Regions from separate parts of the Pseudomonas sp. JL27(2026) genome, predicted to be linked through region 2. Evidence: riboswitches for the same ligand, from Rfam matches in the RefSeq annotation. Region 2 holds a riboswitch; each other region holds the start of a gene.

Region 1 (10,601 bases), 640 kb from region 2:
ATCGCTTCGAGAAAATCGTCGAGCGCTGGGGTATTCGCCGCAGTCATCCGCAGTTCTGGGTGTACTTTCACGACTTGAGCCAGTACCTGCATGAAACCGACCCGGTGGAAGAAGGCGTGCTGGACATGAACCGCTACGAGAATCTGTGATGCAATCCATCGCCGTGGGAGCAAGCTTGCTCCCACGGGTAGATGAGCGGTTCTTTCCCGACAAAAATACTGGGACTTTGTACGGCGCGTTGATTGGCGTAAACTGCGCCCAAGCCTGCGAGGAGTTTCCATGACCGCCATAACCATTACCGATGCCGCCCACGATTACCTGGCCGATCTGCTGTCCAAGCAGAACACCCCAGGGATCGGCATTCGCGTCTTTATCACCCAGCCTGGCACCCAATACGCCGAAACCTGCATTGCCTACTGCAAGCCGGGCGAAGAAAAACCTGAAGACACCGCGCTGGGGCTCAAGAGCTTCACCGCGTACATAGATCACTTCAGCGAAGCGTTCCTGGACGATGCCGTGGTCGACTACGCCACGGATCGCATGGGCGGCCAACTGACCATCAAGGCGCCAAACGCCAAAGTACCGATGGTCAACGCCGACAGCCCGGTGAATGAGCGCATCAATTACTACCTGCAAACCGAAATCAACCCGGGGCTGGCCAGCCACGGCGGTCAGGTCAGCCTGATCGATGTGGTTGAAGACGGCATCGCCGTGTTGAAGTTCGGCGGCGGTTGCCAGGGCTGCGGCCAGGCAGACGTGACCTTGAAGGAAGGCATCGAGCGCACCCTGCTTGAGCGTATCCCAGAGCTCAAGGGTGTACGTGACGTGACTGACCACACGCAAAAAGAAAACGCCTACTACTAAGCACGGCGTTCATTGCGAATAAAAAGCGGCGCCCCGTGAGCGCCGTTTTTTGTGGGTGATGGTTTCCTGTGGCGAGGAAGCTTGCTCCCGCTCGACTGTGAAGCAGTCGCAAGACGGTTGGTGCATTTTTCATGATGAATGTGTCGACTGGTTTTGGGACCACTCTGCGGTCCAGCGGGAGCAAGCTCCCTCGCCACATGTGCTTCAGGGTCTGTACAAATGCGCATGCCCGGCGCGGTACAGCGACGACTCGCTGAAGTTGTCGGTGGCCAGCACCCGACCCACCAGAATCAGCGCGGTACGCCGAAACCCCTTGGCTTTAACCTTCTCGGTGATATCCGTCAGTGTTCCCACTGCCCAGTCCTGATCGGGCCAACTGGCGCGGTGAACCACCGCAATCGGGCAATCCGCGCCGTAATGTGGCAGCAGCTCGGCGACGATTTTGTCCAGGTGATTGACCCCCAAATGAATCGCCATGGTCGCGCCATGCCGGGCCAGGCTGCTGAATTCTTCACCGGGTGGCATCGCCGTTTTGTCGGCGTAGCGGGTCAGGATCACGCTTTGCGACACGTCCGGCAGGGTCAGTTCCGCACCTAACAGCGCTGCACACGCGGCCGTGGCGGTGACGCCGGGAATGATTTCGAAGGGAATGTTCAGCTCGCGCAGGTAGCGAATCTGCTCGCCAATCGCCCCATACAAACCAGGATCGCCGGAGTGTACCCGGGCCACATCCTGGCCTTTGGCGTGGGCGGTTTTGATCAGGTCGACGATCTGTTCCAAGTGCAGTTCGGCGCTGTTGACCACCTGTTCGGCCTGGTGGCCTTCCAGCACGGCTGCCGGCACCAGCGAGCCTGCGTAAATGATGACCTCGCAACTGCGAATCAGCCGCTGGCCCTTGACGGTAATCAGTTCCGGGTCGCCGGGACCTGCGCCGATGAAGTAGACGGTCATGGCCGGCTCCTGTGAAAAATTGTCAAAGCAAGGCTTCAGATGAAGATTGCTCATGATCGAGGGCGGGGATTATCGGGGATTTTACGACGCGTACGCCAATGCAAAGGTGGCCTGGGCGTATTTTTGCCGTGGGATCAGCAGTTTGGCTGGTGCTTGGCCCAGTTGTTCGGCAAGGGCGAGGGCTGCACTTTCGGCGACGCCGTAGCAGCCGGTGCGCTCGAACGCGATGTCCGACTGGTGGCTGAGTCTTGGCTGATAGTGCGCCAGTTGCGCACTGCTGAAGCAGGTCAGCACCAACCCCAGTTGTGCGGCCAGTTCGTTCAGGCCGGGTTCATCGCGCTTGAGGTCAATACTGGCCAGCGCCCGCACAGCCTGAAGCTCGATTTGATGAGCCTGCAACGCCTGATCCAGTAGCGCGCGCAGCGTGCTGGCGGGGCAGCCGCGCTGGCAGCCCAGGCCGACCACCAGGGTCGGCGCTGCGCTTGAATCCGTCATGCGTGGTATTGACCTTCGCTTTTGCGGCGGAACAACCAGGCGCTGATCAGGCCAAGGGCCAGCCAGAACGCAACGTTGGTCAGCTGCGAAGCGATTTTGAACTGTGCTTCCAGGGCTTCGGGTGCCAGCATCGAATGCACTTCAGGTTGCGGTGCGCCAATGACATGCGGTACGGCCAGAATGGCGACGCCGAGGATTTTCAGCAGCCAGTTTTTGCCGAAAACGATCAGGGCGATGCCGGCGGCCGTCGAGGCGGCAGTGCCGATCCACCAGATTTGCCGTTGTGCCAGGTCCGCAGCGGCAGTGCCCGGCAGTTCCGGCGGCAGGCCGAGGGTTGGGGCGAGGACGAACGTCGCGTAACCGGCCAGGCCCCAGAGCAGGCCCTGGGAGGTGCGAGTCGGCGCACGCAAGGTGTAGAGGCCCGCCAGCATCAGCGCGAAACCGACAGCGACCACCAGGTTGCCGCCGGTGGTCGACAGTACGCGCTGCCAGCCGTCTTCTGGCTCCCAGGCTTCAGCGTCATGAGTGTGGCCAGCCATGGCGCCTTCGGCGTGTTCATGGACTTCGGCCGCTGGAGCCTTTTCGTAGGTTTCAGCCTGAAGAATCAACGGGGCGACCCAGAAGCTTTGCAGCAGGGTCAGCAAAAGGGCGGCCAGCAGCCCGGTGAAGCCTGCGGTCTGCGCAATACGCTTGATCATGTCGGCAGGTCTCAATGGCACGGGAATGCGGAGCTGTGACGGGTATCGTGGGCGGCATTGTGCACCGCTTCGATGTGCGAGAAGCCGGCGAAATACACAAGGCATGCGCCCAGGATCGATGCGCCGATGGCGGCAGTCAGACGTTGGCTCAGGGTGGCGGTGCTGCTGGCGGTGGCGTGGCGAGTACTGCTGATGATCGACATGGCGCTTCCCTCTGGACTGTCAGCGGGTGAATCGAGCGCATGAAAACCCCTGCACGCCAGGCACGCAGAGGTTCAAACAGCGCCCGCCCACCGCGGGTTTGTTATGGCGTGGCCTGTGTAGCCACTCGATGTTGCGGGCCGGTCTCCGGGCTCACGAGGGGTTGGCGTTGGCCGAACCTGCAAGAATCGCCTTCCCATGCCAGGTGCTGGCACAGTGGATCTGATTCTTCGCTCGCTTACCGTTGCGGGGGCAGCACCGGACTGACGTGGCTTTGAGTAAAGCACACGATTCACCGGTTTCCCGTTTCACCCTGTGAAGGGCACCCGTAACAAAGTGTGTAGGAGAGCATGGGCGGGGGCGAGGCGTCAATTGGCAAACGTTCTCAGTTGAGGCCTGCACAAAATCCTGTGGCGAGGGAGCTTGCTCCCGCTCGGCGGCGAAGCCGTCGCAAATCGTGTGCATGTGATGTGCCTGAATGAATGCAGGGGGCCGCTTCGCGACCCAGCGGGAGCAAGCTCCCTCGCCACAGTGGATTGCGATCGTTCGTGAACATTGACCCGCCCCCACACCATGCGTAGCCTTGCGCATTCGAGGTTCTTCGGCGGCTGCCGAAGCTAAGAAGGGAACGCGGTCAATGCCGCGGCTGCCCCCGCAACTGTGAACGGTTTTGTTTCTGCCATGCCACTGCGGGCTCTACCCAGAGCCGCGGGAAGGTGCAGGAGCCGCCAGTCGAAAGACCGGCACACCGTCAGCCAGGAGACCTGCCTCGACACAGATTCTCACTACAACCGGGCGGGGTGATCCGGTGGCGAACTCTTCCCACGCGCGCAAGCGCTGCCGGTTGTCGTCCCGTATGCCCGCCACCTTGCCAAAGGGCATCCGATGAAAACACTGGCCAAACTCCCTGTCACCATCGTTACCGGCTTCCTCGGTTCGGGCAAAACCACTTTGCTGCGGCACATGCTCGACAACGCTCAGGGGCGGCGTATCGCGGTGATCGTCAACGAGTTCGGCGAGCTGGGCATCGACGGCGAAATCCTCAAGCAGTGCTCCATTGGCTGCACCGAAGAAGAAGCCAACGGCCGCGTGTATGAACTGGCCAACGGCTGCCTGTGCTGCACCGTTCAGGAAGAGTTCTTCCCAGTGATGCGCGAGCTGGTTGCCCGTCGCGGTGACCTTGACCACATCCTCATCGAAACCTCCGGCCTGGCCCTGCCAAAACCCCTGGTGCAAGCCTTCCAGTGGCCGGAAATCCGCAGCGCCTGCACCGTGGACGCGGTGATCACCGTGGTCGACAGCCCGGCTGTGGCTGCCGGTACGTTTGCCGCGTTCCCGGATCAGGTCGACGCCATGCGCAAACTCGACCCGAACCTGGACCACGAGTCGCCGCTGCACGAACTGTTCGCCGACCAACTGGCCAGCGCCGACCTGGTGATCCTCAACAAGGCCGACCTGATCAGCCCTGCGGACCTGGCCCGCGTGCGCCTGGAAGTCGCCGAAGAGCTGCCGCCAGCGGTGAAAATCATCGAAGCCAGCAGCGGTCGCCTGCCGCTGGACGTGTTGATTGGTCTCGGCGCCGGTTCTGAAGAACACATCGACAGCCGTCATAGCCACCACGACCATCACCACGACCATCACCACGATGGCGACGACCATGATGACCACGATCACGACGCCTTCGATTCGATCTCCATCGAGCTGCCGCAAGCCGACGAAAGCCTGCTGCTGGATGCCTTGACCCAACTCGTGGTCCAGCACGGCATCCTGCGGGTCAAGGGCTTCGCCGCCATCCCGAACAAACCGATGCGCCTGCTGATCCAGGGCGTGGGCACGCGTTTTGACAAGCACTTCGACCGCCAGTGGGGCGCAGACGAAACACGCAGCACGCGCCTGGTGCTGATCGGCCAGGAACTGGACGCAACCTTGCTCGAAGCGCAATTGCGCGCCGCGCTCAGCGTTTAACCCATGCACCTGCTCAGGACCCAGCCCGGCGGTTTCGTCTCGGATGACAACATTGCCGACTTAGGCCAAACCCCCGCCGAACTGGTGATTCTGTGCAGCGGCGACTCCAGCCTGGCGCTGCTCGCCGAAGCCGCGCAGCAGTTGCCCGACGACTACCCGAGCCTGCGCCTGGCCAACCCGATGCAGGTGCAGAATCACGCCTCGGTCGACTTATACGTCGACGAAGTGCTGCGCCACGCCAAGGTGATTCTGATCTCGCTGCATGGCGGGATCGCCTATTGGCGTTATGGCGTCGAACGCTTGGTGGAACTCTCGCAGCGCGGCGTGCAATTGATTCTGGTGCCGGGTGACGATCGTCCCGACCCGGAGCTCAGCGACCTGAGCACCGTCGTGGCCGGGGATCGCGACCGGCTCTGGCACTTTTTGCGTCAGGGCGGCATGGGCAACGCGCTGGATTTGTACCGCTGCCTGGCCAACCGTTGGTTGGGCCGCGATTATCACTGGTCTGAACCCCAGACCTTGCCACGTACCGCGATTTACCACCCGCACAAAAGCAATGCGGTCCTCGGTGACTGGCAAGCCGACTGGCAACCTGAGCAACCGGTGGCGGCGGTGCTGTTTTACCGCTCCCATTTGCAGGCGGCCAACACCGCGTTCATCGATGTTTTCTGCCAGCGTTTGCAAGCCGCGGGGCTTAACCCGTTGCCGATTGCGCTGGCCAGCCTGAAAGAGCCCGGCTGCCTGACGGTGGTCGAGGACTGGCTGGATGAGGTGCACGCCTCGGTGATTCTCAACACCACCGGCTTCGCTCAATCCAGCCCCGAAGCGCCGCACCTACGGCCGTTTCGCCGCAATATCCCGGTGATCCAGGCGATCTGCGCCCAGGACAACGAGCCCGGTTGGCGCGCCAGCGAGCAAGGCCTCGGGCCGCGTGATCTGGCGATGCACATTGCCTTGCCGGAACTCGACGGGCGGATCATCAGCCGCCCCATCAGCTTCAAGGACCTGGCGTGGCGCAGTGAGCGCAGCGAGTGCGATGTGGTCTGCTATCGAGCGCAACCCGAGCGCATGGATTTCGTGGCCGAACTGGCGCGGCGTTGGGTCGACCTGGCGCGAGTGGCCAATGGCGAAAAACGCATTGCGCTGATCCTCGCCAACTACCCGACTCGCGACGGGCGGATTGGCAATGGCGTGGGCCTCGACACACCGGCCGCTGCGTTGAATATCCTGCGCGCCCTGCGCACCGAAGGGTATCCGCTGCCCGCCGAGTTGCCGGAAAGCGGCACCGCGTTGATTCATCAATTGCTCGGTGGGGTCAGCAATGACCTGGAAACTATAGACCTGCGCCCGTGCCAGCAAAGCCTGGCGCTGGACGACTACTTTTCGATGTTCAACGCCTTGCCCGAAGCCAACCGCACGGCGGTGCTGGAGCGTTGGGGTACGCCGGAAAACGACCCGATGTTTCGCGGCGGACGAATGATGATCGCCGGGCTGCGGTTGGGGCTGACCTTTGTCGGCATTCAGCCGGCGCGGGGCTATCAGGTCGATCAGAGTGCGGTGTATCACGACCCGGACCTGGTGCCGCCTCATGGTTATCTGGCGTTCTACTTCTGGTTGCGCCAGGCCTACGGTGCCCACGCGGTGATCCACGTCGGCAAACACGGCAGCCTCGAATGGCTGCCGGGCAAGGGCGTCGGCCTGTCCGAACACTGTTGGCCCGATGCGTTGCTGGGGCCGCTGCCAAATATCTATCCGTTTATCGTCAATGATCCGGGCGAGGGGGCGCAGGCCAAGCGTCGCACTCAAGCAGTGATCATCGACCACCTGATGCCGCCGCTGACCCGTGCCGAAACCTATGGCCCGCTGCGCAATCTTGAGCTGTTGGCCGACGAGTATTACGAAGCCCAGTTGCTCGATCCGCGTCGCGCTCGCGAGTTGCAACGGGACATCCTCAACCTGGTGCGTGAAACCCATATCGACCGTGAGTTGCAGCTCGACGAGAAGCTCGACAGTGATGCGGATGCAGCGATCTGGTTACCGCGCCTGGACACCTATTTGTGCGATTTGAAAGAGTCGCAAATCCGCGACGGCTTGCATGTGCTGGGTGAGTCACCAACCGGGCGCTTGCGCATTGATACCTTGCTGGCGCTGTTGCGCATTCCTCGGGGTGACGGTCGTGGCGCGCAGTCGAGTTTGCTGCGGGCCTTGGCGAAAGCGTTTGAACTGGGTTTCGATCCACTGGATTGTGCCTTGGCGGAACCTTGGACCGAGCGTCGTCCTCAAGCGTTGCAGGACGTCAGCGGCGAACTGTGGCGCACGGCAGGCGACGTACGTGAGCGCTTGGAACTGTTCGCTGCGCAACTCATCACGCAAACCCTGAATACCAACGCCGAACTCCTTGGGAGCAAGCTCCCTCGCCACAAAAGCCTGCTCCCACAGGGAGCCGGTTGGTCTGAAGTCAACGCCATCCTCGACCACCTGCGCGAAGTAGTTGCGCCACGGCTCGACGCCTGTGGCCCGGCAGAAATGCGTGGCGTGCTGGACGCTCTCGCCGGGCGTTTTGTGCCTGCAGGCCCCAGTGGCGCGCCGAGCCGTGGACGGCTGGACGTGCTGCCCACCGGGCGCAACTTCTATTCGGTGGACGTGCGCAACCTGCCGACCACCACCGCGTGGCGCATCGGTTTCCAGTCCGCGAGCCTGATACTTGAACGGCACTTGCAGGACCACGGCGATCACCTGCGTCAGCTCGGTCTGTCTGTGTGGGGCACGGCGACCATGCGCACCGGTGGCGACGACATCGCCCAGGCCATGGCGCTGATGGGGGTGCGTCCGGTGTGGGCCACGGGCAGTCAGCGGGTCGACGATTTCGAGATCTTGCCGCTGAGCCTGCTCGACCGCCCGCGTGTGGACGTGACCTTGCGGGTCTCGGGTTTTTTCCGCGATGCGTTCGCCAACCTGATTCGGCTGTTCGATGCAGCGGTGCAAGCGGTGGCCGCGCTGGACGAACCTGACGATATGAACCCGCTGGCGGCCAAGGTTCGCGCCGAGCGTGAAGCGCTGATGCAGTCCGGGCTGGATGCAGAGGCGGCCGGGCGTCAGGCCGGATGGCGGATTTTCGGGGCCAAGCCCGGGGCTTATGGCGCGGGTGTGCAGGGCGCCATCGACGGGCGTTTGTGGCAGAGTCGAGAGGACCTGGCCGAGGTTTACCTGAACTGGGGCGGTTACGCTTACGGCGGTTCCGACGAGGGCACCGCTGCCCGTCAGCAGTTCGCCCAGCGGTTGAGCCAGGTTCAGGCGGTGTTGCAAAATCAGGACAACCGCGAGCATGACCTGCTCGATTCCAATGACTATTACCAGTTTCAGGGCGGCATGCTTGCGGCCGTCGAAAGCCTCAGCGGCGAAACGGCGGCAAGCTACCATGGCGACCACAGTCAGCCGGACTTGCCGAAGATTCGCACGTTGAAGGAAGAACTGAACCGGGTGATTCGCTCCCGCGCGGCCAACCCGAAGTGGATCGAAGGGGTCAAGCGTCACGGTTACAAAGGGGCGTTCGAGTTGGCGGCCACGGTCGACAACCTGTTCGCTTTCGATGCGACGACGCAACTGATCGACGATCACCAGTACGCCTTGCTGGCCGACGCCTATTTGCTTGATCCGTCGACACGCGAGTTCGTCCGGCAGCACAATCCCCACGCCTTGCGCGACATGACCGAGCGTATGCTCGAGGCCCAGCAGCGTGGAATGTGGCAAGCACCGGGGCAGTATCGCGAGGCGCTGGAGAATTTGTTGCTGGATATAGAAGAAGACAGCTAACCGGATACCTGCCTGCACTTGTGGCGAGGGAGCTTGCTCCCGCTGGGCTGCGCAGCTGCCCCAAAAGCTTGCAGCCTGTTTCTTCAGGCTAAAATCGACAACTTTATTGCGAGCGCTTCGCGCTCGAGCGGGAGCAAGCTCCCTGGCCACAACGCAAGCACCGACCATGACCGAGATGAGCACAATGACCGACACCCCGCATTTCCCGCTGTCCGCCGTGGTCGGCGCCGATGCCCTGAAACTCGCGCTGTGCCTGACCGCCATCGACCCGAAAATCGGCGGTGTATTGATCGAAGGTCCGCGCGGTATGGCCAAGTCCACATTGGCCCGCGGCCTGGCGGACCTGCTCGCCAGCGGGCAGTTCGTCACCTTGCCCTTGGGCGCGACCGAGGAACGGCTGGTTGGCACCCTGGACCTGGACGCCGCGCTGGGCGAAGGCCGGGCACAGTTTTCCCCCGGTGTTCTGGCCAAGGCCGACGGGGGCGTGTTGTACGTCGACGAAGTGAATTTGCTGCCCGATCACCTGGTTGATTTGCTGCTCGACGTGGCTGCCAGCGGCACCAACCTGATCGAGCGTGACGGTATTTCCCATCGGCATTCGGCGCGGTTTGTCCTGATCGGCACCATGAACCCGGAAGAAGGCGAGTTGCGCCCGCAACTGCTTGACCGCTTTGGTTTGAACGTTGCACTGAGCGGGCACACCGCGCCCGCCGAGCGGGGTCAGATTATCCGGCGGCGACTGGATTTCGACAGCGACCCTCAAGGCTTCTGTGACCAGTGGGGAGCCCGGCAACAGGCACTGCGCGAACGCTGCCAAGAGGCTCGTGAGGCGTTGGCAAACATTCCGCTCGACGATCAGGCACTGGCGCAGATCACCGAGCGCTGTTTCGCGGCCGGTGTCGATGGCTTGCGCGCTGACCTGGTGTGGCTGCGTGCCGCCCGCGCCCACGCGGCGTGGCGTGGCGCACCGGGCATCCATGAAGACGATATCGACGCCGTGGCCGAGTTTGCCTTGCGTCATCGCCGTCGTGAACAACCGCCGACGCCACCCCATCAGAACAGCGCGCCACCCCCCAGCACAGCCGAGCAGCCGAATTCGGGTGATGGCCAGGGCCAATGGGGCGAGATGCCTGCCCAGGCGTTGCCCATGGGTGAGCGTCGCGAAGTGCCGAGCTGGCCAAAAAAGCCTTAGGCATTCGCCCTCGATCTGACGCGGGGGCGAATGCCAAACCCCGCGCGGGACGCCTGGAAAACGGTCGGCAAGGCCTGCGTCGGACTGCGAAAAGCGGCTCGGTCAATTGGCCCGGCACGTTGCTCAATGGCCGGCCACGTCAGCGCGAAGACCTGTTGTTCCACCTGCGCAGTCGTTCGCCCCATGAGCTGTGGCTGGTGATCGTTGACGCTTCGGCCTCGACCCGTCGCCACCAGGCCTTGAGCGACGCTAAAGGGCTGTTGGCGCAGGTGTTTGACGACGCCTATCGGCAGCGCGCACGGCTGGCGTTGTTGACGGCCAGTGGCGCGGCACCGAGGTGGCAGGTGCAAGGTTTGAAGGCTTCTGCCGGGTTGCGCGACTGGCTGGAGGCCTTGGGGGCGAGCGGTGGCACGCCGTTGCTG
Region 2 (10,601 bases):
CCAAGCCGGGCGTGTCCACCGAGCAGTTGCTGGAAGTGCAGGGCATGAACCTGGAGCGTTACGCGGCATTGGGGCACCTGCTTGAGCCGTTTGGTGCGCACCTGCAAAGTGTGGATGGCGACCGGATTCTCTATCGGGTCAACGGTAGCGCCGAACAGTTGCGGGCCCAACTGCAGTTGGCAAAGTTGCAGCCGATACCGGCGGGTGAGGCGCTGGCACCCGTTGCGGCGGTGCAACCAGCGGTTGCAGGTTCGGCGCCCGTTGTAGCGCCGGTGCCGGCTGCGCAATTGCGCTTCCGTTGGTAAACGTTTCTCTCTTTATATAGAAGCAATGGAGTGGTTCATGGCCGATACGCGGCGTTGGGTCTGGCTTGGTGGGGTGTTCCTGCTGTGCGCGTTTGTGTACCTGTTGCATCCTATTCTCACGCCCTTTCTGGTGGCGCTGTTGTTGGCCTATCTGTTCGACCCGCTGGTGGATCGGCTGGAAAGGCTCGGCCTGTCGCGCACGTGGGGTGTGGTGGCGGTGTTTGCCTTGTTCACCCTGATCGTCATGACGCTGCTGTTGGTGTTGGTGCCGATGCTCGCCAAGCAGTTGTTCCGCCTGTATGAGTTGGCGCCGCAAATGCTCGACTGGTTGCAGCACACCGCGATGCCTTGGGTGCAGGCGAAAATGGGATTGGCGGACGGCTTCTGGAAGTTCGACAAGGTCAAGGCCGCGATCAGTGAGCACATGGGCCAGACCACCGATATCGTCGGTGTGGTGCTGAGCCAGGCGACCGCTTCGGGTCTGGCGTTGATCGGCTGGCTGGCCAACCTGGTGTTGATTCCGGTGGTGAGTTTTTACTTGCTGCGCGACTGGGACCTGATGATGGCGAAGATCCGCAGCCTGCTGCCGCGTGATCGCGAGGCGCGGGTGGTGTCGCTGGCGGGCGAATGCCATGAGGTGCTCGGGGCTTTCGTGCGTGGGCAGTTGCTGGTGATGCTGGCACTGGGCGTGATTTACGCCGCCGGGTTGATGCTGGTCGGGTTGGAGCTGGGCCTGTTGATCGGCTTGATTGCCGGCCTTGCGGCGATTGTGCCGTACATGGGCTTTGTGATTGGTATCGGTGCGGCGCTGATTGCCGGGCTGTTCCAGTTTGGCGGTGATCTGTACCCGATGATCGGGATTGTCGCGGTGTTCATGGTGGGGCAGGCGCTTGAGGGTATGGTCCTCACGCCGCTGCTGGTGGGTGACCGAATCGGCTTGCACCCGGTGGCGGTGATCTTCGCGATTCTGGCGGGGGGCGAGCTGTTTGGTTTCACCGGGATCCTGCTGGCGTTGCCGGTGGCGGCCGTCATCATGGTCCTGGTGCGTCATGTGCATGACTTGTATAAAGATTCTGATATGTACAGTGGCGCCGAAGACCCTGATTTATGACGACGTCCGGTTGACCCCTCCTGGCTGCCCGACGCAATGTCGGGCGTGCCCTGCGGACGGTTCGGCTGTCACATACGCCGTCAAAAATTCCTCCGTGAATCCAATAAGTTAACGCAAACCTTTGATTTTGCTTGTGGTCTGTTGCATTGTGCGGCCAGCTTCACGGGTATAAACTTTGCAAACTTTACACAGAGGCCACTAACGGTTCGTTTGGAACTGTTCAGTCAGCATGAAACCGATTCAGCTGCCCCTAGGTGTGCGTCTGCGTGACGACGCTACCTTTATCAACTACTACCCAGGCGCCAATGCCGCTGCACTCGGCTATGTCGAGCGTCTATGCGAAGCCGACGCCGGCTGGACCGAAAGCCTGATTTACCTCTGGGGCAAGGATGGCGTAGGGCGTACGCACTTGTTGCAGGCGGCCTGTTTGCGTTTCGAGCAGTTGGGTGAGCCGGCGGTTTACCTGCCGCTGGCCGAGTTGCTGGATCGCGGTATTGAAATCCTCGACAACCTTGAACAGTACGAACTCGTCTGCCTCGATGACTTGCAGGCAGTGGCCGGGCGAGCGGATTGGGAAGAGGCGTTGTTCCACCTGTTCAACCGGTTGCGTGACAGCGGCCGGCGTCTGTTGATTGCCGCATCGACCTCGCCACGAGAGCTGCCGGTGAAGCTGGCGGACCTCAAATCACGCCTGACCCTGGCGCTGATTTTCCAGATGCGTCCCTTGTCCGACGAAGACAAATTGCGAGCCCTGCAATTGCGTGCTTCGCGTCGTGGACTGCACCTGACCGACGAAGTCGGGCATTTTATTTTGACCCGTGGCACGCGCAGCATGAGTGCGTTGTTCGAGCTGCTTGAGCGTCTCGATCAGGCCTCGCTTCAGGCTCAGCGCAAGCTGACCATTCCGTTTCTCAAAGAAACCCTGGGCTGGTAAACCGTGGCCTGTAGCGTGTTTCGGCATATTAAAGGCGCCAGAAAACACGCATCGGGAATAGGTTTTCACGGCGCGTGCGTAATCAATTTGGGCTTAAGCGCTTAGATGTAAACGAGAAACCGATAAGTCACATTAAGATCGATTGAATTTGCAAATGAAGTTGATAGCGGGCATAGTCTCGGCTTCTTTACAACTTCAGCCACGGTCGTGCCCATGCTAAATCGCTTCGCACCCCTCGTGCCTCTCGCACTTGTCACCCTGTTGTTCGGTTGCGCTGCGCACTCTCCAGTGTCCCAGCAAGAGCAGCAACAACAGGTTAAAAATTCTGCTACAGCTCAGTCTTCCGTTATTTACCAGGAAGAACTGGCCACCGAAAAAGAGCTCTCCGGCTTCGTCGATGGCAAGTCCTACCAGCTTCCGGTTCTGGCCGACAGCATCCTCGAACGTGGCATGTCCCTGATCGGTACCCGTTACCGTTTCGGCGGTACCTCTGAAGCCGGTTTCGATTGCAGCGGCTTCATCGGTTATCTGTTTCGCGAAGAGGCGGGCATGAACCTGCCGCGTTCCACTCGTGAAATGATCAACGTGGATGCCCCGCTGGTTTCTCGTAAAAACCTGAAGCCGGGCGACTTGCTGTTCTTCGCTACCAATGGTCGTCGCGGTCGTGTCAGTCACGCCGGGATCTACCTGGGTGATGACCAGTTCATCCACTCCAGCAGCCGCCGCAGTGGTGGTGTCCGGGTCGATAGCCTGGGCGACAGCTACTGGAGCAAGACCTTCATCGAGGCCAAGCGTGCACTCGCCATGGCACCGACAACGGTTACCGCGCGCAAGTAATCAGGCAATTTATAAGGCTATCTTAAAGTCTTACTTGAAGTTTGACGCGCAGCCGCTAGAATCCAGACATATTGTTGAATAACTAACCGCGTAAGCCTTGCTTACGCGGTTTTGTTTTCAGCCTCACGGCAGAGAAAGCCGCATCCAGATCAGGATTGTTCTGCATATGTCGACGTCGGCCCGCCTCATACTCATTTGCTTCGTGGCGCTGCTAAGCGCCTGCGCCAGCCGCACACCGCCCCCTGCAAAAGTGGTCCGGGCACCGGTATTCGCTCCCTCTCAAACCTTTTCGCCTGCTGCTGAAGACGTGCTGTTTCGCGCCTTGGGCCTGGTGGGTACGCCCTATCGCTGGGGCGGCAACACACCGGATTCGGGTTTTGATTGCAGCGGCCTGATCGGCTACGTCTACCGCGATGCGGCCGGCATCTCCCTGCCGCGCTCGACCCGTGAAATGATCGGCATGCAAGCCCCCAGCGTTGGTAAAGAAGCCCTGCAAACCGGCGACCTGATCTTCTTCGCCACCAATGGCGGCTCTCAGGTCAGCCATGCCGGGATCTACGTCGGTGAAGGTCGCTTTGTGCATGCGCCGGCCACGGGTGGCACAGTGAAGCTGGACAGCCTGTCCAAGGCCTATTGGCAAAAAGCCTATCTGAGCGCCAAACGGGTGCTGACCCCCGAACATCTGGCGCACAACCCCTAGCTCGCAGAGGTTGTCATGACCACTCGCACGCTTAATCTCGATGATTCGCTCTACCACTACCTGCTCGACGTTTCCCTGCGTGAAACGCCGTTGCAGCGGCGTTTGCGTGACGAAACCCAAACACTGCCCAACGCTCGCTGGCAAATTGCACCGGAGCAGGGGCAGTTCCTCGCGTTGCTGGTCAAGCTGACCAACGCCAAGCGCCTATTGGAAGTCGGCACGTTCACCGGCTACAGCGCCTTGTGCATGGCGGCTGCGTTACCCGATGACGGCTCGTTGATCTGCTGCGATATTCCAGGTGACTACAACGCGACGGCGCTGCGCTACTGGCAGGAAGCCGGTTTGTCTGGGTGTATCGAGCTGCGCCTGGCGCCGGCACTGGAAACCCTCGCTCAACTGGGGCAACCGGGGCAGTTTGATCTGATCTTCATCGATGCCGACAAAGCCAATTACCCAGGTTATCTGGAGCATGCGCTGCGCTTGTTGCGGGTGGGTGGTCTGGCGGTGTTCGATAACACGCTGTGGAGCGGGCGAGTGCTGGAGGTCGACTCCGACAGCGAGGACACCCGAGCCATCCAGGCGCTCAATCGTGCCTTGAAGGATGACCCGCGTGTGGATCTGTCACTGTTGCCGATCGGAGATGGGTTAACCCTTTGCCGCAAAAGGTAGGCGCTAACCCCGATTAATGTGGGAGCGGGCTTGCTCGCGAAAGCGTTATAACATTCAACATCAATGTTGACTGTCAGTCCGTCTTCGCGAGCAAGCCCGCTCCCACATTGGTTATGTGTTGGCGTTGGAGGACTTATTTGGTGGCCGAAACCCGCCACACCTTATTCCCCACATCATCCGCCACCAGCAAGCCTCCTTGTTGATCGATCACCACGCCCACCGGCCGGCCCATGGCTTCTTCGTCTTTATTGAGGAAGCCTGTGAGTACGTCCACCGGTTGCCCGGTCGGTTTGCCGGCATTGAACGGTACAAAGATCACTTTATAGCCGCTGTGCGGGTTGCGGTTCCATGAGCCGTGTTGGCCGATGAACGCGCCTTGGGTGAACGGCGCCGGCAGTTTGCTGCCCTCGGCGAAGGTCAGCCCCAGCGATGCGGTGTGCGGGCCGACGGCGTAATCCGGGGCGATGGCTTTGGCCACCTGGTCCGGGTTGGGCGGCGTGACGCGCACATCGACGTGCTGGCCGTAATAGCTGAAAGGCCAGCCATAGAAGCCGCCGTCCTTCACCGAGGTGATGTAGTCCGGCACCAGGTCGCTGCCGATTTCGTCGCGCTCGTTGACGGCGGTCCAGAGCTTGCCGGTCTGCGGTTCCCAGGCCAGGCCGTTGGGGTTGCGCAGGCCTGAGGCGAAGATGCGGTGGTTGCCGGTGGCACGGTCGACTTCCCAGATGGCGGCGCGACCTTCTTCCTGATCCAGGCCGTTTTCACCGACGTTGCTGTTGGAGCCAACGGTGACGTAGAGCTTGCTACCGTCCGGGCTGGCGATGACGTTTTTGGTCCAGTGATGGTTCAGCGCGCCGCCCGGCAAGTCGACGACTTTGGCCGGTTGCGAGGTGATGGCGGTTTCGCCGCTTTCATAATGGAAGCGCAACAAGCGGTCGGTGTCGGCAACGTACAGGTCATTGCCGACCAGGGTCATGCCGAATGGCGAGTTGAGGTTTTCCAGGAATACCGTGCGGGTTTCGGCGACGCCGTCGTGGTCGCTGTCACGCAGCAGGGTGATGCGGTTCGCGCTGGGTACGCTGGCACCGGCGCGCCCCATGACTTTGCCGGCGATCCAGCCGCGAATACCGGCGCCGTCGTCGGACTTGGGCGGCGAGTTGGTTTCAGCCACCAGTACATCGCCGTTGGGCAGCACGTAGAGCCAGCGCGGATGATCCAGGCCTTCGGCGAAGGCCGCGACGTGTGTGCCTGGAGCTGCGATCGGTTTGGCGCCTTCGGTCCAGCCGACCGCCGGGGCAATGTTCACCGTCGGGATCAGGGTTTTGTTCGGTTCCGGCAGTGTGGGCGATGGCCCGGTGCCGTCCGAGACTTGCAGGTTGGACGTCTCACCGCAGGCAGCAATCCCTGCGGCGATGGCGATGACGAGGACATGTTGAGGCTTGAGCATGCGGATCTCCCTATGAATGCAGTGCCTACATCATAGATGACCCTGGCGGCAGGAAGGTTCAGCCGGTCAGCCGCGTGCTTCCTTGAGGAGGATGGCGATCCCGGGGTGGTAGTTGCCGGCATCGCTGTGCAACTTGCGGTAGGCATACGGAAAGTACCAGGCCACGGCGCAGGTCAGTTCCTTTTGCAGGTCGTCGACCATGTCCTGGAGTTCTTCCGGGGTGGCGCTGTGTTGGGCTTTTTGCGGTGCGACGAACAGGCAGCCGAGTTTCAAGTCGCTGGCGTAGCCGATTTTCTTCGCGTCGCTGACGGCGTCTTGCAGGGCCTGTGTCAGGTTGAGGTTCGTGACCCGTGGCCAACGCTGGGTGGCTTGCAGAAAGGCGCGTTCCTCTTTGCTGGCGATGTACAGATCGGCGCGGCCATTGCGTTCGCCTTCCTCGATCTGTTTTTTTGTCGGGGCCTGCTCCAGGGTGACCAGTTCGGCCATCCACGCCGCAGCCGACAGCAAGCCGAGGTTGGCGCGTTCGTCGAACCAGTAAGGGGTTTCGTTATCGCCGCGCACCGCGTTGTAGCGATCGATACAGTCAAACCAGCGTTCCAGCACCGGGCGCAGGAATTCCAGTTTCGGATTGCTGATGATCATGCCTTGCATGTTGCTCACCTTGTTCTTGTGGTTTGGAGTTGTGGCGATTTGATATCACTGCTCTGAGTGTGGCACAAGATTGGCGTCAGTAAATTGATTCAGGCCAATTTTCCTCAGGTGTTGGCGTCTGGCTTTAATTGACGCTCCACCCCCAACCCTCTAACCTTCGCGACTTGTTTCAGGTGCTCTGTGACCCATGGGTCGACCGAGTGAAACAGGGAAGCCGGTGAGTGTGTTGCACGATCCCGGCGCTGCCCCCGCAACGGTAAATGAGTCAAGGCTGCGCCTTGTGCCACTGTGTCGAGTGTTGATACGGGAAGGCGCGCAGTCGGCAACTGCCGCTCATGAGCCCGGAGACCGGCCTGATCCATCCAGCGGCATCACGGTGGGCGATGCCAGGCTTCTTGCCGTCTATTGCTATGCCCGCCCGCCGTTACCCCGCCTCAACGGAGAGCTCCCCCATGACTGATTCCCCTGATCGTGACGAACGCCATCTGGCGCGCATGCTGCGCAAAAAAGCCGTAATCGATGAGCGTATTGCCAATTCGCCGAACGAGTGTGGCCTGATGCTGGTGCTGACCGGCAACGGTAAAGGCAAAAGCAGTTCTGCTTTCGGCATGCTGGCGCGGGCCATGGGCCACGGCATGCAGTGCGGCGTGGTGCAATTTATCAAGGGCCGTAGCAGTACCGGTGAAGAACTGTTCTTCCGGCGCTTCCCCGAGCAAGTGCGTTTTCACGTCATGGGCGAAGGCTTCACCTGGGAAACCCAGGATCGCCAGCGTGACATCGCCGCCGCCGAAGCGGCCTGGGCGGTGTCACGCGAGTTGCTGCGCGATCCGGCCATCGGCCTGGTGGTGCTCGATGAGCTGAACATCGCCCTCAAGCACGGTTATCTGGACCTGGACCAGGTGCTCAGCGACTTGCAGGCTCGCCCCCCCATGCAGCACGTGGTCGTCACCGGGCGCGGCGCCAAGCCCGAGATGATCGAGCAGGCCGATACGGTTACCGAAATGGGCATGATCAAGCATGCGTTCCAGGCCGGTATCAAGGCTCAAAAAGGCGTTGAATTGTGAGTGAGCCGCGTTTTTGTCCGGCGGTACTGATCGCCGCACCGGCTTCCGGTCAGGGCAAGACTACCGTAACCGCCGCGTTGGCCCGATTGCACCGCAATCAGGGGCGCAAGGTGCGTGTATTCAAATGCGGCCCGGACTTTCTCGACCCGATGATTCTGGAGCGCGCCAGCGGTGCGCCGGTGTATCAGTTGGACATGTGGATGGTTGGCGAGCAGGAAAGTCGTCGGCTGTTGTGGGAAGCAGCGGGCGAGGCCGACCTGATCCTCATCGAAGGTGTCATGGGCCTGTTCGACGGCACACCGTCCAGCGCGGACCTGGCGCGTCACTTCGGGGTGCCGGTGCTCGGGGTGATCGACGGCACCGCCATGGCCCAGACGTTTGGCGCACTGGCCCTGGGGCTGGCGCGTTATCAGCCGGACCTGCCGTTTGCCGGGGTGCTGGCTAATCGCGTCGGCACCTTGCGTCATGCGCAATTGCTGGAAGGCAGCCTCACTGAAGGGCTGCGCTGGTATGGTGCCTTGTCCCGGGAAACCGGGATCGAGCTGCCGAGCCGCCATCTCGGGTTGGTCCAGGCGAGTGAACTGAACGACCTGGACGCACGTCTCGACGCGGCGGCCGAGGCGCTGGCCAGCAGTTGCGAAGTGGCGTTGCCCCCCGCCGTTGAATTCGCCGCCCCCGAGGTGGTCGTTGCCGAACCGTTGCTGGCAGGCGTGCGCATTGCCGTGGCCCGCGACGAAGCGTTCGCCTTCACTTACGGCGCGAGCCTGGACCTGCTGCGGGCGATGGGCGCCGAGTTGCTGTTCTTCTCGCCGATTCATGACCGTAAGTTGCCGGATGCCGACAGCCTGTATCTGCCGGGCGGCTACCCGGAATTGCACCATGTGGCGCTGGCGCAAAACACCACGATGCTGGCGGCGATTCGCGCGCACCACGCGGCGGGTAAACCGTTGTTGGCCGAGTGCGGCGGCATGTTGTACCTGCTCGACTCGTTGACCGATGTCGAGGGGACGCGTGCCGAGTTGGTCGGTTTGCTGGCCGGTGACGCGGTGATGCAAAAACGGCTTGCCGCCCTGGCGCTGCAAGCGGTCGAACTGCCGGAAGGCTTGCTGCGCGGGCACACCTATCACCATTCGCTGACCAGTACCGAGCTTGAGCCGATTGCCCGTGGCCTGAGCCCCAACGGTGGGCGCGGGGCGGAAGCGGTTTACCGTGACGGGCGGATGACTGCCTCCTATGTACACTTTTATTTCCCGTCCAATCCCAAAGCGATCGCCGCACTGTTCCTGCCGGAGTCCGAGGCCGCCATCGCGAGCAGGCCCGCTCCCACAATGGATCACCTAACCCCTGTGGGAGCGGGCTTGCTCGCGAAGAGGCCATGACCGACAACGCATTTTCCGAAGCCGAACGCGTAGCGGTCTACCGCGCCATCGGTGAACGTCGCGACATGCGTCATTTCAGCGGCGGCACGGTAGAACCCGAGCTGCTACGGCGTCTGCTTGAAGCGGCGCATCAGGCGCCGAGTGTCGGCCTGATGCAGCCATGGCGTTTCATCCGCATCAGCGACCGGCCCTTGCGTGGCAAGATCCAGCAACTGGTGGAAGAGGAGCGGGTGCGCACGGCCGAAGCGCTGGGCGAGCGCTCCGATGAATTCATGAAGCTGAAAGTCGAAGGCATCAACGATTGTGCCGAAGTGCTGGTGGCTGCGTTGATGGACGATCGTGAGCGGCACATTTTCGGGCGCCGAACCTTGCCGGAAATGGACATGGCGTCGTTGTCCTGTGCAATCCAGAACCTCTGGCTGGCGTCCCGCGCCGAAGGGCTGGGCATGGGCTGGGTGTCGTTGTTCGAGCCGCAGGCGCTGGCCGACCTGCTCGGTTTGCCGCCAGGCGCCAAGCCGCTGGCGGTGTTGTGCCTGGGGCCGGTCGAGGCGTTTTATCCGGCGCCGATGCTGGTGCTTGAAGGGTGGGCGCAACCGCGTCCGCTGAATGAATTGTTGTATGAGAATTTTTGGGGAGTGAGTCAATGAGTGTGGCGTTATTGAGTGTCGCCGGGGTGGCGCTGGATGCGCTGCTGGGCGAACCCAAACGCTGGCATCCGCTGGTGGCGTTCGGCCGTTTTGCCGACCGCATCGAGCAACGTTTCAATTCCGGCGGTCGCGGCTGGCGCAGCCACGGCGTGACGGCCTGGGTGTTGGCGGTGTTACCGCTGACTCTGCTGGCGACCGCGTTTGCCTGGTTGCCGTACATCGGCTGGATCGTCGAGATCCTGGCGCTGTATTGCGCCCTCGGCCTGCGCAGCCTCGGCGAACACGTCGAGCCGGTTGCCCAGGCGCTACGCAGCGATGATCTGGTGGAGGCGCGCAAGCGTGTCGGTTACCTGGTCAGCCGTCAGACCAGCGAACTGGACGCGACCGAAGTCGCCCGCGCCGCCACCGAATCGGTGCTGGAGAACGGCAGTGATGCGGTGTTCGCCGCGCTGTTCTGGTTTATCGTCGCCGGCGTGCCGGGGGTGGTGCTGTATCGCCTGAGCAATACGCTGGATGCCATGTGGGGTTATCGCAATGAACGCTTCGAGCGTTTCGGCTGGGCGGCGGCGAAGATCGATGACGTGCTCAACTATGTTCCTGCGCGACTGGTGGCCTTGACCTACGCGTTGCTGGGCAAAACCCGTCTGGCATTCAAATGCTGGCGTACTCAGGGGCCGATGTGGGACAGCCCGAATGCCGGCCCGGTGATGGCGGCGGGTGCCGGTGCGCTGGGTGTGGAACTGGGCGGCGCGGCGATTTATCACGGCGAGCTGCATCAGCGTCCGACCCTTGGCGAAGGCGTGCCGGCGGACGCCGACTCCATCGACCGTGGCTGGCAACTGGTCCAGCGCGGGGTA
Region 3 (10,601 bases), 1.8 Mb from region 2:
GGTGTCGCTGGCACCGTGGCTGAAACAGGTCGCGTGGCCGCCCAGTGCCTGCGCCCGTGACTGGATGTCGGGGGCGTCGGATTTTAACCAGCGTTGGGCACCGGCCCAGTCGATCAACTGCTCTGCGGGCAGCGTCAGCGGGCCGAGGTTGTTGGGCAGGGACAGGCGCCACAGTGGCAGCCCTTCATCAAAAAACGCCAGGCGTTGCTCATTCAGTGCCGCCCAGAAGGCCGAGTCCAGCGGCTCTCCACCGAGGCGTTGGTGGGCGGCCGTCACCGAGCCTTCGCCACCCTCAAGCCGCACATACAGGCGCTGGCCATCGTGGGCGGCGGCACTGATCGGCAGCGGCTGCTGGCCCCATTCGGTGAGCTTGCTCAGTGCCTGGGCCGGTGGCAGGTCCAGGCTGATGCTCAGGCACTGACGGGGTTTTGGCAGCACCTTGAGCGAGACTTCGGTCAGCAACCCGAGGCAGCCAAAACTGCCCGCCAGCAAACGCGAGACGTCATAACCGGCGACGTTTTTCATCACCTCGCCGCCCAGGCGCAGCACTTTGCCGCTGCCGGTGATCAGCCGGGTGCCGAGCACAAAATCACGCACTGCACCGACCCACGGCCGACGCGGCCCCGACAGCCCGGTCGCGATCATCCCGCCGACAGTGGCTTCGCTGCCAAACGAGGGTGGCTCACAGGGCAGCATCTGCCCGCAGGCGTCCAGCGTTGCCAGCACTTCACGCAGTGGGGTGCCGGCACGGACGGTGATCACCAGTTCGGTCGGGTCATAGTGGACGATGCCGCGGTGGGCACGGGTGTCGAGCACTTCACCCGCCACTTCACGGCCGAGAAAGGCCTTGCTGTTGGAGCCTTGAATACGCAGCGGCGTGGCGTTCTCCAGAGCCTGATGGATTTGCTCCAGCAGTGTGTCGCTGGCGTCTTTGTCGGGGTGGACCTGCATCAGAAACGCTCCAGTTCGGGGAAGGGCAGTTGCCCGCCATGGACGTGCAGGGCGCCGAACTCGGCGCAGCGTTGCAGGGTCGGAATGTTCTTGCCAGGGTTGAGCAGGCCCTGAGGATCGAACGCGGCTTTGACGCAATGGAACACCCGTAACTCATCGGCATTGAACTGCGCGCACATCTGGTTGATTTTCTCCCGGCCGACGCCGTGCTCACCGGTGATGCTGCCACCGACCTTGACGCACAGCTCAAGGATTTTTCCGCCCAGGGTTTCGGCGCGCTCCAGTTCACCGGGTTGGTTGGCGTCGAACAGAATCAGCGGGTGCATGTTGCCGTCGCCGGCGTGAAACACGTTGGCCACCCGCAAGCCGTGTTCACGGGCGAGGGTGGCGATACCGTCAAGCACCGCAGGCAGTTCGCGGCGCGGGATGGTGCCGTCCATGCAGTAATAGTCCGGCGCCAGGCGTCCCACGGCGGGGAATGCATTCTTGCGCCCGGCCCAGAATTTCACGCGCTCGGTTTCATCGCGAGCCTGGCGGATTTCGCAGGCGCCAGCCTGTTCCAGCACAGCGCGTACCCGCAGGCAATCGTCATGAACATCGGCTTCCACACCGTCCAGTTCACACAGCAGGATGGCCTCGGCGTCGACCGGGTAACCGGCGTGAATGAAGTCTTCAGCGGCGCGCACGGCCAGGTTGTCCATCATCTCCAGCCCTCCGGGAATGATCCCGGCAGCGATGATTGCGCCCACCGCCCGCCCGGCCTTTTCCACGGAATCGAAACTGGCCAGCAGCACCTTGGCGACCTGAGGTTTGGGCAGCAGCTTCACCGTGACTTCGGTGATGATGCCCAGCAAACCTTCAGAGCCGGTGAACAACGCCAGCAGGTCGAAACCCGCCGCATCAAGCGCTTCGGAACCTAGGGTCAAGCGTTCGCCTTCAATGGTCAGCACTTCCAGCTTCAGCAGGTTGTGCACCGTCAGGCCGTACTTCAGGCAATGCACGCCACCGGCGTTTTCTGCGACATTACCGCCGATGGAACAGGCGATCTGTGACGAGGGGTCGGGCGCGTAATACAGCCCGAACGGCGCGGCGGCCTGGGAAATCGCCAGGTTTCGTACGCCGGGCTGGACCCGCGCGGTGCGGGCGGCCGGGTCGATGTGCAGAATCTGATTGAAGCGCGCCATGACCAGCAGTAGGCCTTTTTCCAGTGGCAGGGCGCCCCCCGACAACCCCGTGCCGGCACCGCGTGCCACCACCGGCACGTGCTGCGCGTGGCAGAGTTTGAGCAGCGCCTGAACCTGTCCGATATGGCGCGGCAACGCCACCAGCATCGGCGTGGTGCGGTAGGCCGACAACCCGTCGCACTCGTAGGGCGCCAGTTCTTCTTCGCGGTGCAGTATCTCCAGGTCGGGGATTTGCTGGTGCAAGGCCTTGAGCAAGGCCTGCTTGTCGACCGGGGGCAGGGCTCCGTCGACGCGCTCGTCATACAGGATGTTCATCGCGCCATGTTCTCCAGGAATTCGCGATACAGTCGCGTTGTTCTGGCGGGGGCTTCAACCATCGGCATGTGCCCGACCCGGTCCCGGATCACCACGCGCAGCAACGTTGGGGCCTGAATCGCGGCGAGTTTTCCACGAGTACGCGTTCAGTGCCGTGGGCCACCAGACATTTATAGTCAAACATTGGCGCCTGGGCCTGCTTTGAGCCGCTGATCGGTGATGGCTATTTGAAGGCGCCCTGATAGACTCCTAGCATTCCCGAATGTATTACCCAGTGTTTCTGGTTCCGCTCAGCGGCAGCAAACAGGAGCTTTGGCCCCTATGCGAAAAACTGGAGGAAAGGGACTTTCACTGGCCAGGAGGCTGTACACCTCGCGAACCCTGGGGCTGGCCCTGGGGTTACTTTGCGTGGCAGCGGCCATACGTCCGCTTGATCGACCGGTGTGGGTTCTGGTGCTCATGCTGTTTAACGGCCTGCTATGGCCGCACGTGGCCTATCAATGGGCGCGTCACTCACCGATGCCTTACCACGCCGAACACCGCAACCTGCTCATCGATTCATTCATGGGCGGCTTCTGGGTGGCGGCGATGCAGTTCAACCCGCTACCCACGGCCACCTCCTTGTCGATGATGGCCATGAATAACGTGGCCATTGGCGGGCTGCGTTTTTTACTGGCCGGCAGCGCGGCGCAGTTGATGGGGATCGGCGCCGGCTTGCTGATTTTCACACCCGCATTCATCCCCCTCACCAGCCCCGAACAGTTGTACGCCTGCCTGCCATTGCTGACGTTGTACCCCTTGGCGCTGGGCTGGATCTGCTACCGCCAGGCCCACACCCTGGGCCTGCACAAGCGCGAACTACTGGCCCTGAGCCGCACTGACAGCCTGACGGGGTTGTTGAATCACGGCGCGTGGAAGGATCAACTGGAGATCGAATTCCAGCGTTGCCAGCGACACCAGCAAGGTGGGGCCATTGCGCTGATCGATATTGATCACTTCAAATCGATAAACGACACCTACGGCCACGTCGCCGGGGACATCGTGCTGCGTCAACTGAGCAGAATCCTCAAGCAAAACCTGCGTGCCGCCGACCTTGCAGGCCGCTACGGCGGTGACGAATTTTGCGTGATCCTCCCGGATTTACCGTTGGACCGCGCCGCCCAGGCCATGGACGCACTGCGTGACCGCTTCGCCACCCTGGGCTACGAACAGAACCCGACGCTCAGGGTCAGCCTGAGCATCGGCCTGGCCGCATTCAACCCGGCACACGGCGAAGCGACCTTGTGGCTCAATGATGCGGACCAGGCGTTGTACGAGGCTAAAACCACCGGGCGCAACCGGGTGATCTGTCGCACCGAGGGCGATCCACGGCGGGCAGTACTCGGTTCGGTGTGAGCCTCTGCGTGCCTTGTCTTTGCCTTCATTGATTGGGTTGGTCAGTTCAAGGCAGTGAGTTTTCTCGCCAGCTCCAGCACCACCTGGCCACTGGTGGGGGTCGGCACCAGATGGGCGAACGGAATGTCGATGATCCGGTTCGCCTTCACTGCCCGCAGTTGCGACAACGCCGGATCATGCTTGAGCAGGTAGCGCTTGCGGCTGGCAGGGGACCACACCGCATCGGCCAGTAGGATCACATCGGGGTCGTGTTTGAGCAGGGTTTCGCTGCTGACCACCAGGCGCGCGACATCGACATCGGCGAAGGTATTGCGTGCTCCAGCGGCCTCCAGCAGGGCGCTCACGAATCCGCGTCTGCCTTCGCTGTCCAGACCGTTCACTTCGCTGTCGAGGTAGAACACCGACAAGGGTTTTTCGGTGCTGCGTAATGCCGCGGCGCGGGCCAGGTCGGCGTCCAGTGCTGCGCTCAGTGTTCGCGCCTGATCCGGCCGTTGCACCAGGGCACCGAGGGTGTGCAGGTCGCGGCGGATATGCCCGAAATAATCCAGCGAATGCCCTTCGCAAGCCGACTCCAGCAAGTAACTGGCGATGCCGTTGTCTGCCAGCACCGGGCGCGAGCTCATGTGTTGGCGAAATGCCGAGGCGAAGCCACCGACCAGCAAGTCGGCGTGCTGGGTGTAAAGCACTTCGGCCGAAGGGTAGAGCCGGGATATCACCGGAATGCCGCGATAGGTGCCGTGTTCGATGGCCTGGCCGTCATCGTCGATATAGGCGACGCCGATCAGCGCCGGGCCGGCACCCAGGGCCAGCAAGGTGTCGGCGCTGTGTTGATTGAGCGCGATGATGCGCAGGGGGAGGTGGTCGAGCGTCCAGGGTTGCCCGCAGTTGTCGTAGGTCTGGGCCATGACCGGCAGCGCACTGCCGAGCAGCAGGCACATCAGCAGGGCGTTACGCATCCGGTTTGCTTCCGCTCGGTGGGTGGATCAGCAAGGTGTCGGCCACATTGCCGCCGAGTAAATGCACGTCCACCAGATGCTCTACGTCGTCAGCATGACACACCCGATACCAGCAGCCATCCGGATGCACGGTCAGCACCGGCCCCAGGTTGCAGGGGAACTGGCACGCGGTGCGGGTCAGCAACACACCGCCGGGCGTTTCGATCAGGTCATGCTTGAGCAGCGCGCGGCGCAAGGTTTTCCATAAAGGCAACGCTCCCCGGCGCACACAACGCGGGCCGGTGCAGAGGAACACCTGGCGGGCGTGATCAGGGATTGTCGACCAGCCCGGATCGCTCGGCACCGCGCTGACGTTGTCGCACGGCAAATGGCGCTCGGTCTGCCCGATACTGGCCCATGCCGCACGGGCATCCAGCCCCCGGCGCCCGAGTGCCGATCCGGTGACCCAGAAGCGCGGCGCTTGCGGGTGTTCCCGGGCGATGCGCCCAAGTTCATCGCGTAGCCAGTCCAGGTAGGCGCCGTCCGAGGTCGGTTCAAGGTCGACCACCAGGCGATTGCCCGCCCCCGGTTGGCGCAGTGCGCGCCACAGGTCTTCGAAACCGTCGAGGGTGTCAATGACCTGTGTGCTGCCTGCGTCAGTGTGCAGCGCTTGAAGATCACGACGGAAGGCTTCGCCCGTGGCCCCGCTGGCCAGCCCGGGGCCGACGAACAGGACGTCTTGATAATCGCTGTGCATGTCGGATTTCCCCCTCAAAACCGGTACGTGTAACGGACTTCGCTGGTGAAGGGCCGTCCGAGGTTTTCTACCTGAGGGCTGCCGGTGGTCATGCTGGTGGCGTAGTCACGGTCGAACAGGTTTTCCACCAGCAGGCTCACGCGATGCTGGTGAGCGTTATCGAGGTAGCGATAGGCATCGGCGTCGACCACCGAGTAATGGCCGTAATCGATGTCCCGCGAGCTGACCACGTTGCGGATGTAGCGAATCGCACCGCCGGCGCCCCACCTCCGGTCGTCCGACTCAAACCCCAGGCGCGAGCGGGCGAAGAAACTCGGGATGTTGCTGAGGGTCACGCCATTACGTGATTCGACAAGGTTGCGGGTCATGTCCGCCGAGAGGTTCCAGCGGTCGTCGAGCTGCCATTTGGCATCGGCCTCGACGCCCCGGACGTTGATCTCGCCTTCACCGTTGGTCCACTGCGCGCCGTCAAGGGTGATCAGGTCGGTGATGTCGCGCCTGAACCCGGTGACGCTCGCGCTGAATTCGCGGTCCAGCAGTGTGCCCTGATAGTCCAGGCCCAGCTCGGCGTTGCGGCTTTTCTCGGGTTTGAGGTTGCGGTTACCCATCTCATCCCCCGGCTCGTTGACGAACAGTTGCTCGGCGTTTGGCAGTTTGTAAGCGGTGCCGAACTGGCCGCGCAGTTGCCAGTGGTCAGTCAGGTCATACAACGAGGTGAGCATGCCCACGGTCGCGCTGTCGCCGCCACTCATGCTTTCGTGACGCACGCCGATGCTCGGGTGCCAGTCGGGCAGGGCGTCGATCACCGGCCGCAGTTGGGTGTACAGGGCGTGGGCCTGGGCTTTGTTGTTGTCGATCACCAGCACATCGTCCTGGCCCTTGAACCATTGGTTGTCCGAGCCGAACACCAGCACATGGCCGCCCGGCAATTGCGCCTTGCCTTCGGCTTGCACGCCCCAGTCGGTGAAACCCCAGTAATCGTTGTCGTTCACCACGCGAGTGCCGCCACCGGGCAGGTTGTTGATGCGGGTGTAGCGGGTGTCCCAATCGTTGACGTGGCCCTTGATGAAGTAGCTCAGTTGTTCGCTCAGGCGCTGTTCGAAGGTCGCGGTGGCGATCTGCTGCACCCGGTCATTGGTGGTCTTTTTGTTGTGGGTGGGGCGGGCGAAATCCAGGTTGGCGTCGGCGTATTGGTAGAACAGTTCCAGCCGCGAATCCTCACCGAAGGCCTGGGTCGCCTTGGCGCCGAGGGTGGTGACTTCGTAGGAGCGCTTTTTGTCGCTGACGGTGCTGCTCATGTCTTTGCTGCGGTACGGCTGATAGCCGTCGGAAACGTTGTGGCTGACGTACGCCAGCAAACCGAGGTCGCCGAAACCGTTGCTGAAAATATTTTCGGCGCGAGCGTCGCCGCTGCGGCCCATGAAACTGTCCAGGCCCAGGTTCACTTCACCGGATGCTTCACGAGTCTGGGCGCTACGGGTGACGATGTTGATCACCCCGGCGACGGCCTGGGTGCCGAACAACAGGCTTTGTCCACCCTTGAGCACTTCGATGCGCTCGATGGCGTTGGCCGGCAGGGTGTCGAGGTAGAGACCGCCGTACAGGCGATTGTTCAGGCGCACACCGTCGAGCAAAATCAAGGTGTCGTCGTTGCGCCCGCCCAGCAGCGAGTACGTGCCGTAGTCGAAGGGGCCATTTTTCGGCGCGACGTACAGGCCGGGGACGGACATCTGCAACACGCGGCTGATGTCGGCGCTGGGGCCGGCGCGTTCGATCTGCTCGCGATTGATGATTTCGACCTTGCTGCCAAAGCGCGCCATGTCGGCGACCGTGGTGGATTCCACCGAGGGTGCGCTGACCCTTTGCTGGTCGAGGGTCAGGGCCGTTTCACCGGCCAGCAGTGCCGGGCTGAACAGGCAGCCGAGCAGGGCGCTACAGGCGCCGAACAGCGCAGGACGAGTGTCCTGAGCGTAAAGGGATTGAATCTGAGTCATTGTTGGTCTTCTCGAAAAAAATCTTCGCAGAAGCACGCAGGAGAAAGTACCGGACACGCGCCAATACCGGCCCATGCCCGCCCACCGCAGGTTTGCCAAACAGAAATTCCAGGCCGGTCTCCGGGCTTGCGAGGCTGGACACGTTCACCTTCCCGGGCCTGGGCCCAGTGGTGTATCGAACGCGTCACTCGCTTACCGTTGCGGGGGCAGCACCGGACTGACCCTTGAGGGGCGCACCGGTTTCCCGTTTCACCTCATGCACGGCGGCATGAGGCACCTGAAACTGGGCGGCATCTGAACACTCGCATGACCGTTCGTCAACTTCGGCAGGCCGATGAGCGGTGCCTGTATTCACTCGCTCCCTTCAAATCAAGGAGCATCCTCACCCAATACTGCGCCGATGTGCGTGCGGTGGCGCGCAAGGAGGGGCTGACGGGCGACCTGTTCGGCGAATGGCAGGCCGTGGTGGGGATGGCCAACGAAACCAACCGCCTGGCCAATGGTTGCCACGTGCCGCCGGATGATGCCTTCACGCTCACTGACTAGGCCGCAGCGGCGTGTTGCTGCTGTTTGAGCAAGGGGACGGCGCGCACTGAATTGCCGGGTTGCAGTTGCAGGCGTTTGGCGGTCAGGCGGTCCACCAGCAGATGCCCGCCGACCAGCCGCGCTTGAGCCACGGTGATTCGGCAGTTCTCCAGGCGCCGGTTGTGGATCAACCACATCGGTGCTTCGTCGTCAGGCATGCCGACGGCCAGCGTCAGCGTCCGGCTGTCACGCACGGTGCGCACGTTCGAAACCTGGGCTTCGATCACCGGGCCACCGTCAAAGATGTCGATGTAGCCCTCATGGGAAAACCCCTCCGCGTTGAGGATCTTCATCGCAGGTTCGGTGTTGCTGTGAGCCTTGCCGATCACGGCCTGCGCCTGTTCGGTGAGCAGGCAGGTGTAGAGCGGCTGGCGTGGCATCAATTCGGCAATGAACGGCTTGTTGCCCAGGCCCGAGAGATGATCGGCCTGGCTGAAATCCATCTTGAAGAAATGCCGGCCCACACTGTCCCAGAACGGCGAGCAGCCATGTTCATCGGCGCGTCCGCGCAGTTCGGCGATGAGTTTTTTGCCGAACAGGTGCGGGAATTCGGCCACGAACAGCAACCGTCCCAGCGACAACAAGCGGCCGTTATGACCCACGCGTTGGTCGGGGCGCAGGAACAGCGAGCAGATCTCCGATTGGCCGGTCATTTCGTTGTTGAGGAACAGCGTCGGAATCTGTCGCTGGATACCCAGGTCGGGCGATGAACTGATGGTCATGCCCAGGCGATAGTTGTACCAGGGCTCACGCAGGCCGACAGCCCCCGTCAGGGCACTGATGCCGATGACTTGCTGATCGTCGTCCTCGAGCACGAACAGGTAATCCGCATCGGCCCGCTCGACCTGTTCGGCGAAAGTGCGCTGGGCCCAGCGCACCCGATGGCCCAGGCGCTCTTCGTTGGCCGGCAGGGTGGTAAGCCCCGGCCCCGCCCGTTGTGCCAGTGCCATCAAGGCCGGGATATCGGTCACGCGAACCGGACGTACGATCATCATGCAGCTCCTTCATCGCGCCCGTCCGGGCGCTGTGGTTCGGTGCGGTGCAGGGGCTGATTCATAGGGCAATCAGCCGGACCTGGCCGCCATCCTTGACGTGCAAGGCTTCAAGCATCTGCGCATCGAGCGGCACCGGTTGGCCGGGCAGCCAGGCCAGTTCAGCAACGATCGCGCGATAGCCCGGCAGCAAGTCGTTGCTCACCAGATACGGGCTGCCGCTCGTGCGGGTGGCCGACAGTCGAGCGACTGCGGTCTGGCTGTGGGCGACGGAACGAATGCTCGAGGTGCGGGCATAGAGCGTCGGGCCGGCGTCGAACAGATCGACGTAGCTGTTGGTCTCGAAGCCTTCACGTTCAAGGATGTCGAAGGCTTCCTGGCCATCGGGATGGACCTTGCCGATACAGTCCTGGGCGCTCTGCGGCAGCATGGGCACGTAAATCGGATAGTGCGGCATCAACTCGGCGAGAAAGGTCCGGCTCTGCAAACCGCACAGGCGCTCGGCCTCGACATAGGGCAGGTCGAAGAAGTGCTTGCCCAGGGCGTCCCAGAAGGGCGACTGGCCGTGCTCGTCGCTGTAGCCGACGATTTCGGTGATCACCGCGTCGGCAAACCGTTTGGGGTGGGCGGCAATGAACAACAGCCGGGCCCGTGAAAGCATTTGGGCATGCGCCGAGCCGACCAGTGCCGTGTCCACATGAAAACCGCGCAGCAAGGTGTGGCCGCTGAGGTCGTGACACAACGACAGCGCCGGCACGCCGTGCTGGATGTTCAGTTCACGGGAGGTGCTGGTGAACATCCGGTTGCGCAGGCTGTAGAAGGGTTCGGAGAAACCGGCGGTCGCGAGGATTTCCGAGCAGCCACGCAAGCGCTGTGCGGCGAGGTCCTCAAGGACGAAGAAGTAGTTTTCCTGCCCATTGCTCTGCGCCTCGTTGTCGAATGAGGCGCAGGACGCGAGAATTTTTTCGCGCAGTTGCTCGGTATCGTCTGGCAGGGAGGTGACGCCCACGAGGCTGTCGCGCGCAAGTTGCTGCAACTGGGGCAAGTCGGTTAACTGAACTGGACGCAAAGCCAGCATGGGTGCACTCCTGTTTCAAAGGGCCCGGTGCCGTCACCGTAGGGTGGGTTGCCGGGCCTGACGATCACGGTCGATTGCAGCGTTGTAGCGGCGGGCGGTCGAACCCTCTCAGCGCCCGCCCGAGTCTTTGTGTTCAACTGTTGGACGGATCGGGCAAGGCGTTGCTGGCGCTGTGGCGGTTGAGGAAAAACAGATACACCAGACCGATTGCAATCCACAGGAAGCCGAGTTTCTGCGCATCCACGCCCATGTTGTACATGATCGCCAGGGTGATGATCAGGCCCACTGCCGGGAAGATCAGGTGGCGGATGACCTGGCCTGACTTCTGCCGGCGCCAGTAGTAGTTGACCACCGTGAGGTGCAACAGGACGAAGCCGCTCAAGGCACCAAAATTGACCAGCGAGGTCAGGGTGTC

Evidence for each region. Region 2 has a riboswitch for cobalamin ahead of cobO (cob(I)yrinic acid a,c-diamide adenosyltransferase). Riboswitches for the same ligand answer to the same signal wherever they lie in the genome.
Region 1: linked by a shared signal. The riboswitch ahead of AC1Z1G_RS16445 (CbtB domain-containing protein) and the one ahead of cobO (cob(I)yrinic acid a,c-diamide adenosyltransferase) in region 2 are both predicted to bind cobalamin.
Region 3: linked by a shared signal. The riboswitch ahead of AC1Z1G_RS11180 (TonB-dependent receptor plug domain-containing protein) and the one ahead of cobO (cob(I)yrinic acid a,c-diamide adenosyltransferase) in region 2 are both predicted to bind cobalamin.

The regions. Positions count from the first base shown of each region.
Region 1 is NZ_CM167794.1:3,583,129-3,593,729, reverse strand. Features, by position in the region: gene AC1Z1G_RS16470 (fatty acid cis/trans isomerase) at 1-149, shown strand, start outside; gene nfuA (Fe-S biogenesis protein NfuA) at 280-864, shown strand; gene cobM (precorrin-4 C(11)-methyltransferase) at 1,069-1,815, opposite strand; gene AC1Z1G_RS16455 (cobalamin biosynthesis protein) at 1,897-2,310, opposite strand; gene AC1Z1G_RS16450 (CbtA family protein) at 2,307-3,008, opposite strand; gene AC1Z1G_RS16445 (CbtB domain-containing protein) at 3,020-3,211, opposite strand; cobalamin riboswitch at 3,331-3,554, opposite strand; cobalamin riboswitch at 3,787-3,995, shown strand; gene cobW (cobalamin biosynthesis protein CobW) at 4,095-5,174, shown strand; gene cobN (cobaltochelatase subunit CobN) at 5,178-8,987, shown strand; gene AC1Z1G_RS16430 (magnesium chelatase ATPase subunit I) at 9,172-10,179, shown strand; gene AC1Z1G_RS16425 (vWA domain-containing protein) at 10,161-10,601, shown strand, end outside.
Region 2 is NZ_CM167794.1:4,225,065-4,235,665, reverse strand. Features, by position in the region: gene AC1Z1G_RS19300 (DUF2066 domain-containing protein) at 1-305, shown strand, start outside; gene AC1Z1G_RS19295 (AI-2E family transporter) at 343-1,416, shown strand; gene hda (DnaA regulatory inactivator Hda) at 1,646-2,350, shown strand; gene AC1Z1G_RS19285 (C40 family peptidase) at 2,564-3,187, shown strand; gene AC1Z1G_RS19280 (C40 family peptidase) at 3,354-3,887, shown strand; gene AC1Z1G_RS19275 (O-methyltransferase) at 3,903-4,556, shown strand; gene AC1Z1G_RS19270 (PQQ-dependent sugar dehydrogenase) at 4,690-6,003, opposite strand; gene AC1Z1G_RS19265 (hypothetical protein) at 6,070-6,654, opposite strand; cobalamin riboswitch at 6,809-7,025, shown strand; gene cobO (cob(I)yrinic acid a,c-diamide adenosyltransferase) at 7,107-7,718, shown strand; gene AC1Z1G_RS19255 (cobyrinic acid a,c-diamide synthase CobB) at 7,715-9,097, shown strand; gene bluB (5,6-dimethylbenzimidazole synthase) at 9,094-9,744, shown strand; gene cbiB (adenosylcobinamide-phosphate synthase CbiB) at 9,741-10,601, shown strand, end outside.
Region 3 is NZ_CM167794.1:2,448,215-2,458,815, forward strand. Features, by position in the region: gene glcE (glycolate oxidase subunit GlcE) at 1-951, opposite strand, end outside; gene glcD (glycolate oxidase subunit GlcD) at 951-2,450, opposite strand; gene AC1Z1G_RS11165 (diguanylate cyclase) at 2,772-3,845, shown strand; gene AC1Z1G_RS11170 (ABC transporter substrate-binding protein) at 3,887-4,801, opposite strand; gene AC1Z1G_RS11175 ((2Fe-2S) ferredoxin domain-containing protein) at 4,794-5,537, opposite strand; gene AC1Z1G_RS11180 (TonB-dependent receptor plug domain-containing protein) at 5,552-7,531, opposite strand; cobalamin riboswitch at 7,626-7,827, opposite strand; gene AC1Z1G_RS11185 (hypothetical protein) at 7,838-8,077, shown strand; gene astA (arginine N-succinyltransferase) at 8,074-9,108, opposite strand; gene AC1Z1G_RS11195 (arginine N-succinyltransferase) at 9,170-10,186, opposite strand; gene AC1Z1G_RS11200 (APC family permease) at 10,320-10,601, opposite strand, start outside.